3 regions of the Streptomyces sp. NPDC051909 genome follow, and region 2 is predicted to be linked to each of the others. Evidence: riboswitches for the same ligand, from Rfam matches in the RefSeq annotation. Region 2 holds a riboswitch; each other region holds the start of a gene.

The links. Region 2 has a riboswitch for cyclic di-AMP ahead of AB0M18_RS27310 (M23 family metallopeptidase). Riboswitches for the same ligand answer to the same signal wherever they lie in the genome.
Positions count from the first base shown of each region.
Region 1: it holds a riboswitch for cyclic di-AMP, as region 2 does, so the genes downstream of both, AB0M18_RS17265 (LysM peptidoglycan-binding domain-containing M23 family metallopeptidase) here and AB0M18_RS27310 (M23 family metallopeptidase) in region 2, are expected to answer to the same signal.
Region 3: it holds a riboswitch for cyclic di-AMP, as region 2 does, so the genes downstream of both, AB0M18_RS29565 (M23 family metallopeptidase) here and AB0M18_RS27310 (M23 family metallopeptidase) in region 2, are expected to answer to the same signal.

Region 1 covers NZ_JBFAYA010000009.1:230,598-233,863, forward strand. The annotation lists gene AB0M18_RS17255 (STM4011 family radical SAM protein) at 1-108, shown strand, start outside; gene AB0M18_RS17260 (SGNH/GDSL hydrolase family protein) at 105-899, opposite strand; gene AB0M18_RS17265 (LysM peptidoglycan-binding domain-containing M23 family metallopeptidase) at 1,074-2,054, opposite strand; cyclic di-AMP (ydaO/yuaA leader) riboswitch at 2,059-2,215, opposite strand; gene AB0M18_RS17270 (tyrosine-protein phosphatase) at 2,589-3,266, shown strand, end outside.
Region 2 covers NZ_JBFAYA010000019.1:99,375-102,640, forward strand. The annotation lists gene AB0M18_RS27305 (PP2C family protein-serine/threonine phosphatase) at 1-810, shown strand, start outside; cyclic di-AMP (ydaO/yuaA leader) riboswitch at 1,098-1,244, shown strand; gene AB0M18_RS27310 (M23 family metallopeptidase) at 1,256-2,344, shown strand; gene AB0M18_RS27315 (aldo/keto reductase) at 2,426-3,266, shown strand, end outside.
Region 3 covers NZ_JBFAYA010000024.1:24,187-27,452, reverse strand. The annotation lists gene AB0M18_RS29570 (pitrilysin family protein) at 1-1,241, shown strand, start outside; cyclic di-AMP (ydaO/yuaA leader) riboswitch at 1,457-1,622, shown strand; gene AB0M18_RS29565 (M23 family metallopeptidase) at 1,635-2,405, shown strand; gene AB0M18_RS29560 (GntR family transcriptional regulator) at 2,583-3,266, shown strand.

The DNA.
Region 1 (3,266 bases), on a different contig from region 2:
GTGCACCTGGAGACGCTGCCGTTGTACGACGTGTTCGCCGGGGGCGTCCTGGAACGCGTCCCGGCGAACCTTCCCGCGTACACGGGGCCGAAGCTCCTCCGGAGCTAGAGCGGCATCAGGTCGGGGCGCTTGGCCTCGACGTGGTCGCCGGAGCTCTCGCCGCGCAGTCGGCGTCCGATCCACGGCACCAGGTACTCCTTGGCCCAGTGGATGTCGTCCTTGCGGACCTCCAGGGTGCCGCGCGGCGGCTCCGGGGGCCACGGCTGCTCCGGGTCGGCGGGCACCTCCATGCCGAGGACCTGGGCGGCGCGCAGCGCGACCCGGGTGTGACCCTCGGGCGAGAGGTGCAGCCGGTCCTCGTCCCAGGCGCGCCGGTCCTGGACGGACCGCAGCGACCACAGGTCGAGCACCGGGCAGCCGTACCGGTCGGCGATGGCCCGGACGTGCCCGTTGTAGGTGGCGATCTTGCCCCGCAGATGCTTGAGCAGGGTCACGTCGCGGGTGTCGAAGCCGGTGGTCACCATGACGGTGCCGACGGCGGAGGTGAGGTCGGCGACGGCGCGCTCGAAGCGCTCGGCGACGTCGTCGGGGTCGGTGCCGGGGCGGATGATGTCGTTCCCGCCGGCGCAGAAGGTCACGAGGTCGGGGGCGAGTTCCTTCGCCCGCGGGACCTGTTCCGCGACGATCTGGTCCAGGAGGCGCCCCCGTACGGCGAGATTGGCGTACCGGAACTCGTCGTTCTCCGGCAGCTCGTCGGCGAGGAGGACCGCGAACCGGTCCGCCCACCCGACGAAGGCCCCGTCGGGACCGGGATCCCCCACGCCCTCGGTGAAGCTGTCACCGATCGCCGCGTACGACCCGAATGCATTGGTTTCTGTAGATCTCGAATCGTCTGCCACGGGACCACATCTTTCCCTTCCTGATGTGACCTACGCGACCGTAAGGAGGGGTTGACGCCGGGTGACATATGCCACCGATAAAGATTCCACCAAGCCGGAATACGCCGGAGGCCCGGCACGTGCGTGCCGGGCCTCCGGGTGCTGTCCGAACGGGGTCGGATGGTCGACGTGACGTCAGATGCTCACGCCGTGCTGGCGCAGGAGGGCCAGCGGGTCGATGTCGGAGCCGTACTCCGGGCCGGTGCGCATCTCGAAGTGCAGGTGCGGGCCGGTGACGTTGCCGGTGGCGCCGGAGAGGCCGATCTGCTGGCCGCCGCTCACGGTCTGGCCGGCGGAGACGGACAGCGAGGAGAGGTGGGCGTACTGCGAGAAGGTGCCGTCGGCGTGCTGGATGACGACCTGGTTGCCGTAGGCACCGCCCCAGCCGGCGGAGTAGACGGTGCCGGGGCCGACCGCGCGGATGGTGGTGCCGGTGGAGGCGATGAAGTCGACACCGGTGTGGTAGCCGGAGGACCACATGGAGCCGGAGGCGCGGTACGGGGTGGAGACGCCGCCGCCGACCGGGGCGAACCAGCCGGAGGAGGTGGCGGCGCCGGCCGAGGTGGACTCGGCGGAGGACGAGGAGGAGCTCGCGGCGGCCGGGGCCGCGGTGCGCTCGCTGCCGCGGGAGGCGCGGCTCGGCGCGGTGTCGCCGTTCTTGGCGGAGCTCTTCGCGGAGCTCTTGGGCGCGGCGGCCTTGGGCGCGGGGGCGGCCTTGGCGGGAGCGGCCTTGGCGGTGTTCTTGGCGCCGAGGGTGAGCTTCATGCCGGGGAAGATCAGCGAGGGGTTCTCGCCGACGACCTGGCGGTTGTCGCGGTAGAGCTTCTGCCAGCCGCCCGCGAGGTGGTGCTCGGTGGCGATCTTCGACAGGTAGTCGCCGCGCACGACGGTGTAGCTGGTGCCCTTGGCGGCCGGGGCCTTGGCGGGGGTGACGGCGGCGGGCGCGACGGCGGCGACGGCCTGGAGCGGGGCGGCGGGGGCGGCCTGCTCGGCGGCGTGCGCGCCGGTGGCACCGATCAGCGGGAGGGCGACGACGGCGCCTCCGGCGCCGGCGGCCACGAACCCGCGGGTGATCGGGTTGGCCTTGGTACGGCGGTGCTTACCCTTCGCGGGCATGGCGGTTTCCTCTCCGTCGCCTGCGAGGTGAGCTGTCGGGTTCGGACTGGAGATGTCCGGCCGCGCGGTCGCGCGGCTTCACCCCGAGCCGTCCTTCTCTCCGAGGGATCGGCGACTTACCTGGGTCCCCCGCTCCTGCCGTGTACGGGTGAGTGCGGATTCCGGTCGGCGGCAGGATTCGGCGGTCCGTCCGGAGTGAGCGCGACGCTAGACGAGCGGGGACGAGCGGAACAAGCCGCCGGTTCCATTCGATCTCGAATTCCGTGATATCCGCCCGGAATTCCGGTGACCCTCCGTGGATGACGGTCTCTCGATCTCCCTTTGCCGAGGGGAATTTGGAAAAGACGATCAGCCACGGTCCGTCACGTCTATGACGCTGCTCACGCCCCGGATCCCATCTCCCCTGCAACCAGGGCGCGTTATACGCAATCGCCCAATACGGACAGATCACCCATTCCATCCCGAGGGGGTGCCCGCGCGGTCCGCCAGCCATGATGATTGCCGCAGGAACCGATCTCGAGAGCAGGAGCAACCGTGACGCAAGCGACGACCGAGCCCGAGCTCACCGGCGTACGCAACTTCCGCGATCTGGGCGGACTGCCGACCGTGGACGGCCGGTCCGTGCGCCCCGGGCACCTCTTCCGCAGCGGTCACCTGGCGCACGCCACCACGGAGGACGCGGCCTTCCTCGCCACCCTGGGACTGCACACGGTCTTCGACTTCCGCAACGAGGCCGACCGACGGATCGAGGGCGCGGACGTCGAGCTCCCGGGCGTGCGGAACGTGAACATCCCGCTCAACGACCCGGCGGACGGCAAGGAGTTCTGGAAGCTGGTCCGCGACGGGGACCTGGATCAGCTGCGCGGGATCCTGGGCGACGGCAAGGCCGCGGCCCGGATGTCCGACTCGTACCAGAAGATGATCGTCGGGCGGACCGCCGAGCACAGCCGCATCCTGCACGCGATGGCCGAGGACAGCGTCCCGGCCCTGATGCACTGCGCGGCCGGCAAGGACCGGGCCGGCCTGGCGATCGCGATCTCGCTGCTCGCGGTCGGCGTGGAGCGCGAGGCGATCGAGGCGGACTACGTGAAGTCCAACGCGCCGCACCGCCGCTACAAGGTGCAGCGCAGCTCCACCGCCCCGGACGGGATGTCGCCCGAGGTGATGGAGCTGCTCGCGCCGCTGTTCGACGCGCGGGTGGAGTATCTGCGG
Region 2 (3,266 bases):
CGGCTGGCCTCGGCCCGGGTGATCGCCGAGACGGCGCAGAAGGCCGTGCTGCCGGCGCCGGCCGAGCGGATCGGCGGGCTGCAGATCGCGGCGCGGTACGAGGCGGCGCAGGCGGACGCGTTCATCGGCGGCGATCTGTTCGCGGTCCAGGACACGCCCTTCGGGGTACGTCTGGTGGTCGGCGACGTACGGGGCAAGGGGCTCGACGCGGTCGAGGCGGTGGCGGTGGTCATCGGCGCCTTCCGGGAGGCGGCCGAGCACGAGGCGACCCTGGAGGGGGTGGCGGAGCGGCTCGAACGGGCGCTGGCCCGGGAGGGCACGCGGCGGACCGGGCTCGATGCCTTCGAGGGGTTCACGACGGCGGTGCTGGCCGAGATCCCGGGCGGTGACCGGGTCGTACGGGTGGTGAACCGCGGGCATCCGGAGCCGCTGCTGCTGCACGTGGACGGCGGCGTCGAGCCGTTGCTGCCGAGCGAGGCCGCACTGCCGCTGGGCATGGGGGAGTTGGCGGTCTGGCCGGACCGGGTGGACGTGACCCCGTACCCGCCGGGCGCGACGCTGCTCTTCTACACGGACGGTCTGTCGGAGGCGCGGGACGCGGCGGGCGCGTTCTACGACCCGAAGGAGCGGCTCGCGGGGCGGATCTTCCCCGGGCCGGAGGAACTGCTCGACGCGCTGGTGGCGGACGTGCGGCGGCACACGGGCGGGGACACGACGGACGACATGGCGCTGCTCGCGGTGAGCCGCCCGGCGGCGGGCCAGCCGGAACGGCGCCGGACGATGCCGGTGGTGCCGGGCGACGACGGGTGATGCGGGGCGACGACGGGTGATGCGGGGCGACGGCAGGGTGATGCGGGGCGACGGCAGGGTGATGACGGGGTGATGACGGGGTGTAGCCGAAGGGTCTCCCTCCGATAACAATTGACGTGGCGTCAGATTCCTCGTGCGAACGGCTGTGTTTCTGAAGGGCGTTCAACTCGGGCGATTCCCTCCCAATCCAGCTAATGATCAAGAGGAACAGCTTGGAATCGGAGGGTCGCGTCTATTAACGTTCGATAACGCAGCGCGGTCGTCCCAGCCGTCGCAAGAGACGGCACCGTGCGCGTGCGCCGAATTCCGCAAGGGAACCGGGGAACCACCACTTGGGGTGAATCGGGCCCCACCGCACTCGTGCGGCAGGCCCGTAGGAGACCTTCCTGCTCCGAACCCGTCAGCTAACCCGGTAGGCGAGAAGGAAGGAAAGGAGAGCGCCTCCGTGGCGTCCAACACCCCTGCTCCGCAAACCCCCTTCGCCTCCTACGACGCCGCCGGCCAGGTGGGCGCCCTGGACGGGGGCACGGAGGAGTGGAACCCCACCGAGGACTCCCTGCGGGCGCAGAACCGCTCCGGCGGACGCCACCGTGTCGTCAAGCAGCGCTCCAACTTCGCGCGTTCCTCCACCGTGCTCGGCGTCGGTGTCATCGCCGCCGTCGGTGCCGGCGGCCTGGCCACCGCGCAGCAGAAGCCCCCGGTCTCGATAGCGCTCCCGGACGTCGACCTGCCCGACGCCTCGGACCTGCCCGGCGTCGGCGAGCTGATCGGCTCCGACGACGACAAGACCTCCGACACCGCGGGCAACGCCACCCAGCCGCTCACCGCGCTGACCTACACCACCAGCGAGACCGCCCCGCAGGGCGCCGGCGGCGAGGAGGCCGGGACGCAGACGGCGACCGCCGACGCCGGCGAGGCGCTCCGCGCCCGCATCCTCCAGCAGGCCGAGCAGCAGCAGGCCGCCGCCGACGCCGCCGAGAAGGAGGCCGCGGAGAAGCTCGCGGCCGAGAAGGCGGCGGCGGAGGCCCAGGCCAAGGCCGACGCGGCGGAGAAGGCGGCCGCCGAGGCGAAGCGGAAGGCCGAGGAGGAGGCCGCGGCGAAGGCCGAGGCCGAGCGCCTGGCCAAGCTCGCCGCCAGCTACGCGCTGCCGACCTCCTCGTACACGATCACCTCCACCTACGGCCAGGCCGGCTCCATGTGGTCCTCCGGCTACCACACCGGTCTGGACTTCGCCGCCCCCACCGGCACCCCGGTCAAGGCGGTCCACGGCGCCACCGTGAAGTCGGCCGGCTGGTCCGGCGCCTACGGCTACCGGATCGTCCTGGAGCTCGAGGACGGCACCGAGATCTGGTACTGCCACCTCTCCTCCATGACCGTCGGCGTCGGCCAGTCCGTCGGTACCGGCGAGACCATCGGCCGCGTCGGCGCTACCGGCAACGTCACGGGCCCCCACCTCCACCTGGAGGTGCACACCCCGTCCGGCGACGGCATCGACCCGGCGGCCTGGCTGCGCGACAAGGGCCTGTCCGTCTGAGGGCCGGTCTCTCCGGGGGCCGGTCTCTCTGAGGGACAGCGGCGCGGAATACCGGTGGCGGCCCGCGGAGTTGATCTCCATATGAGCTCTCTGCGCCGCCTCGGCACCTCCGACCTGCACGTCTTCCCGCTCGCCCTCGGCGGCAACGTCTTCGGCTGGAGCGCCGACGAGGCGCAGTCCTTCGCCGTGCTCGACGCCTACGCCGCCGCCGGCGGCAACTTCGTCGACACCGCCGACGTCTACTCGGCCTGGGCCGAGGGCAACGAGGGCGGCGAGTCCGAGACGGTGATCGGGCGCTGGATGGCCTCCCGCGGCAACCGCTCCGACATCCTCGTCGCCACCAAGGTCGGTGCCCACCCGGGCTTCAAGGGCCTGGGCGCGACCAACATCAAGGCCGCCGCCGAGGAGTCGCTGCGCCGGCTCGGCACCGATCACATCGACCTCTACTACACCCACTTCGACGACGAGTCCGTGCCGGTGGAGGAGATCGTCACCGCCCTGGACCAGCTGGTGAAGGACGGCAAGGTGCGCGCCGTCGCCGCCTCCAACATCTCCCCGGAGCGGCTGCGGGCCTCGCTCGACTTCGCCGAGGCCGAGGGCCTCGCCCGTTACGTGGCGCTCCAGCCGCAGTACAACCTGGTCTCCCGCGACACCTACGAGGGCCCGCTCCGCGACGTCGTCGAGCAGCGCGGCCTCGCGGCCGTGCCGTACTACGGCCTCGCGGCCGGATTCCTCACCGGCAAGTACCGCGCGGGCAGCACCGTGGACAGCGTCCGCGCCGCCGGTGCCGGCCGGCATCTGGAGACCGAGCGCGGTCGGCGGGTGCTCGCCGCCCTCGACGCGGTCGCCGAGGCCCGTGGTGCCGAGCTCGCCACCGTCGCCCTCGCCTGGCTCGCCTCCCGCCCCACCGTCGCCGCGCCGA
Region 3 (3,266 bases), on a different contig from region 2:
CCGTCGAGGTCTTCGTCGACGCGCCGCTGGACGCCGAGCCCGAGGGCCTCGACGGCGTGGCCACCATCATGGCCCGGGCCCTGTCCGAGGGCACCGACCGGCACACCGCGGAGGAGTTCGCGGCCGAGCTCGAGCGCTGCGGCGCCACGCTCGACGCGGCCGCCGACCACCCCGGCGTACAGGTCTCCCTGGAGGTCCCGGTCTCCCGGCTGCCCAAGGCGCTCGGCCTGCTCTCCGAGGCCCTGATCGCCCCGGCGTTCGTCGAGACCGAGGTCGAGCGCCTGGTGCGCAACCGCCTCGACGAGATCCCGCACGAGACGGCCAACCCGGCCCGCCGCGCCGCCAAGCAGCTCTCCAAGGAGCTGTTCCCGGCCGCCTCGCGCATGTCCCGGCCGCGCCAGGGCACCGAGGAGACCGTCGCAGCGATCGACGCCGCCGCCGTCCGCGCCTTCTACGACGCGCACGTCCGCCCGGCCGCCGCCACCGCCGTCGTGGTCGGCGACCTCACCGGCGTCGACCTGGACCAGGTGCTCGCCGACACCCTGGGCACCTGGAGCGGCAAGCCCGCCGCCCCGCGCCCGATGCCGCCGGTCACCGCCGACGACACCGGACGGGTCGTCATCGTGGACCGGCCGGGCGCCGTCCAGACGCAGCTGCTCATCGGCCGCGTCGGCGCCGACCGCCACGACAGCGTCTGGGCGGCGCAGGTGCTCGGCACGTACTGCCTCGGCGGCACCCTCACCTCCCGCCTGGACCGTGTCCTGCGCGAGGAGAAGGGATACACCTACGGCGTACGGGCGTTCGGCCAGGTGCTGCGTTCCGACGGCGAGGGCAACGGCGCTTCGCTGCTCGCCATCAGCGGCTCGGTCGACACCCCCAACACCGGCCCGGCGCTCGACGACCTGTGGAAGGTGCTGCGCACCCTCGCCGCCGAGGGGCTGAACGACGCGGAGCGTGACGTCGCCGTGCAGAACCTGGTGGGCGTGGCCCCGCTGAAGTACGAGACGGCCGCCTCCGTCGCAGGGACGCTCGCCGACCAGGTCGAGCAGCACCTCCCGGACGACTACCAGGCGCACCTGTACGCGCGGCTGGCCGCCACCGGCACCGTGGAGGCGACCGCCGCGGTGGTCAACGCCTTCCCCGTGGACCGGCTGGTGACCGTGCTCGTCGGCGACGCGGCGCAGATCGCGGAGCCGGTGCGGGCGCTCGGCATCGGTGAAGTGAGCGTCGTCACCGGCTGATCGAGCTGCTGTCACCCGCTGTCTGAGACACCGTCACGAGACCCCGGCGACCTGGTTCGTCGGGGTCCTCCCATTTGTCCGTATTGCAGATGAGTGGGAGTGAATGCCCTGTGGCATGTCTTACAAAAACCCGTGTCCGTTTGGTTATTGAAAGGTGATCGGCCTAGCGTCGACGCGGCTGTCCGGCCACTGCTCGACGCCGCATCCGCGGCAACGGACAGTCATCGCCGAGTCCCCGCAAGGCGCGAGCCTGGGGAGCCGGGGACCCACACGCAGTCCCTGGGGTGAATCGGACGCCTTCGCTCCGCGCGGAGGGGCCCGTAGGAGACCTTCCTGCTCCGAACCCGTCAGCTAACCCGGTAGGCGAGAGGGAAGGAAAGGATCAGCCACTACATGGCGTTCACCCGTGCCACCGGGAAGCACCGTGCCCCGAGCCGGCTGGCGCGCCGCAGCGCCGGCATCGCCGGCGTCGCGACGCTCGCCACCACCGGTGTCATCGGCACCCTGGCCTCCCCGGCGCTCGCCGCCGACACGGAAGGCGCCTCCCCGGAGGACACCGGCCTCACCCAGGTCATCGTCGACGAGTCCCTCTCCGAGCGGGTCGACGCCCAGGCCGCCGCCCAGGAGAAGGCCGCCGCCGAGGAGGCCGCCCGCATCCAGGCCGCCGCCGAGGCCAAGCGCAAGGCCGAGGCCCGCGCCAAGGAGATCCGCGAGGCCAAGGAGCGCGCCGCCCGCGAGGCCGAGCGCAAGCGCCTCGCCTCCTTCCAGCTCCCCGTGGCCGGCTCGTACGTGAGCACCGGCTACAAGGCCGGCGGCTCGCTCTGGTCCTCCGGCAGCCACTCCGGCATCGACTTCCACGCCGCCTACGGCACCAAGGTCGTCTCCGTCGGCTCCGGCACCGTCGTCGAGGCCGGCTGGGGCGGCGCGTACGGCAACAACATCGTGATCCGGATGAACGACGGCACGTACACCCAGTACGGCCACCTCTCCGCCATCACCGTCTCCGTCGGCCAGAAGGTCACCCCCGGCGAGCGGATCGGCATCTCCGGCTCCTCCGGCAACTCCACCGGCCCGCACCTCCACTTCGAGGCGCGCACCACCGCGGAGTACGGCTCCGACATCAACCCGATCAGCTACCTCCGCGCCCGCGGCGTGAACGTCTGACGGTCCGGAGCGGCCCGCGCGGCCCGCTCCGGTGAAAGGCCCCGGTCTCGAAACGAGCCGGGGCTTTTTTGCGTCCTTTTCCACCGGGCGCCGTCGGAAATTCCGGCGTCCTGCAATAGAGTCGCCGGACAGGCGGCGCTCGACGGGGTCTCGGGCGGCGGAAAACGGAGGTCGGAGATGCGCATTCCCGCGCAATCGGTATGCACGGCGATCCGGGACGACATCGTCTCCGGGGTGTACGCGCGGGGCGCCCGGCTGACGGAGGAACAGCTGGCCCGCCGCTACGGCGTCTCCCGCGTCCCGGTCCGCGAGGCGCTGCGCACTCTGGAGTCCGAGGGCTTCGTGGTGACCCGTCGGCACGCCGGCGCCCATGTCGCCGAGCCCGGCGAGCAGGAGGCCGCCGACCTGCTCGACATGCGCTCCCTGCTCGAACCGCTGGGCGCCGCCCGGGCCGCGCAGCGGCGCACCGAGGCCCACCTCAAGGTGCTGCGCGGCCTGGTCAGGCTCGGTCAGGAGCGGGCCAGGGGCGGGCGCGGCGAGGATCTGGCCGCGCTCGACGGCTGGTTCCACGAGACGCTGGCCCAGGCCTCGGACAGCCCGCCGCTCACCGCGCTGCTCACCCAGCTGCGGCACAAGATCGCCTGGATGTACGCGGTCGAGCCGGCCGAGCGGCCCGCCGAGGTCTGGGCCGAGCACGGCGCGATCGTGGACGCGGTGGCCCGCCGGGACGCCGAACGGGCCCGGGCGCTCACCGCGCTGCATGTGGAGCGGGCCCTGTCGCGGCACCGCCCGAAACACGGCGACCGGGCGCGGGTGAGGATTTCGCAACATGCCGTACACAGTGCGGGACCGCGGAATTAA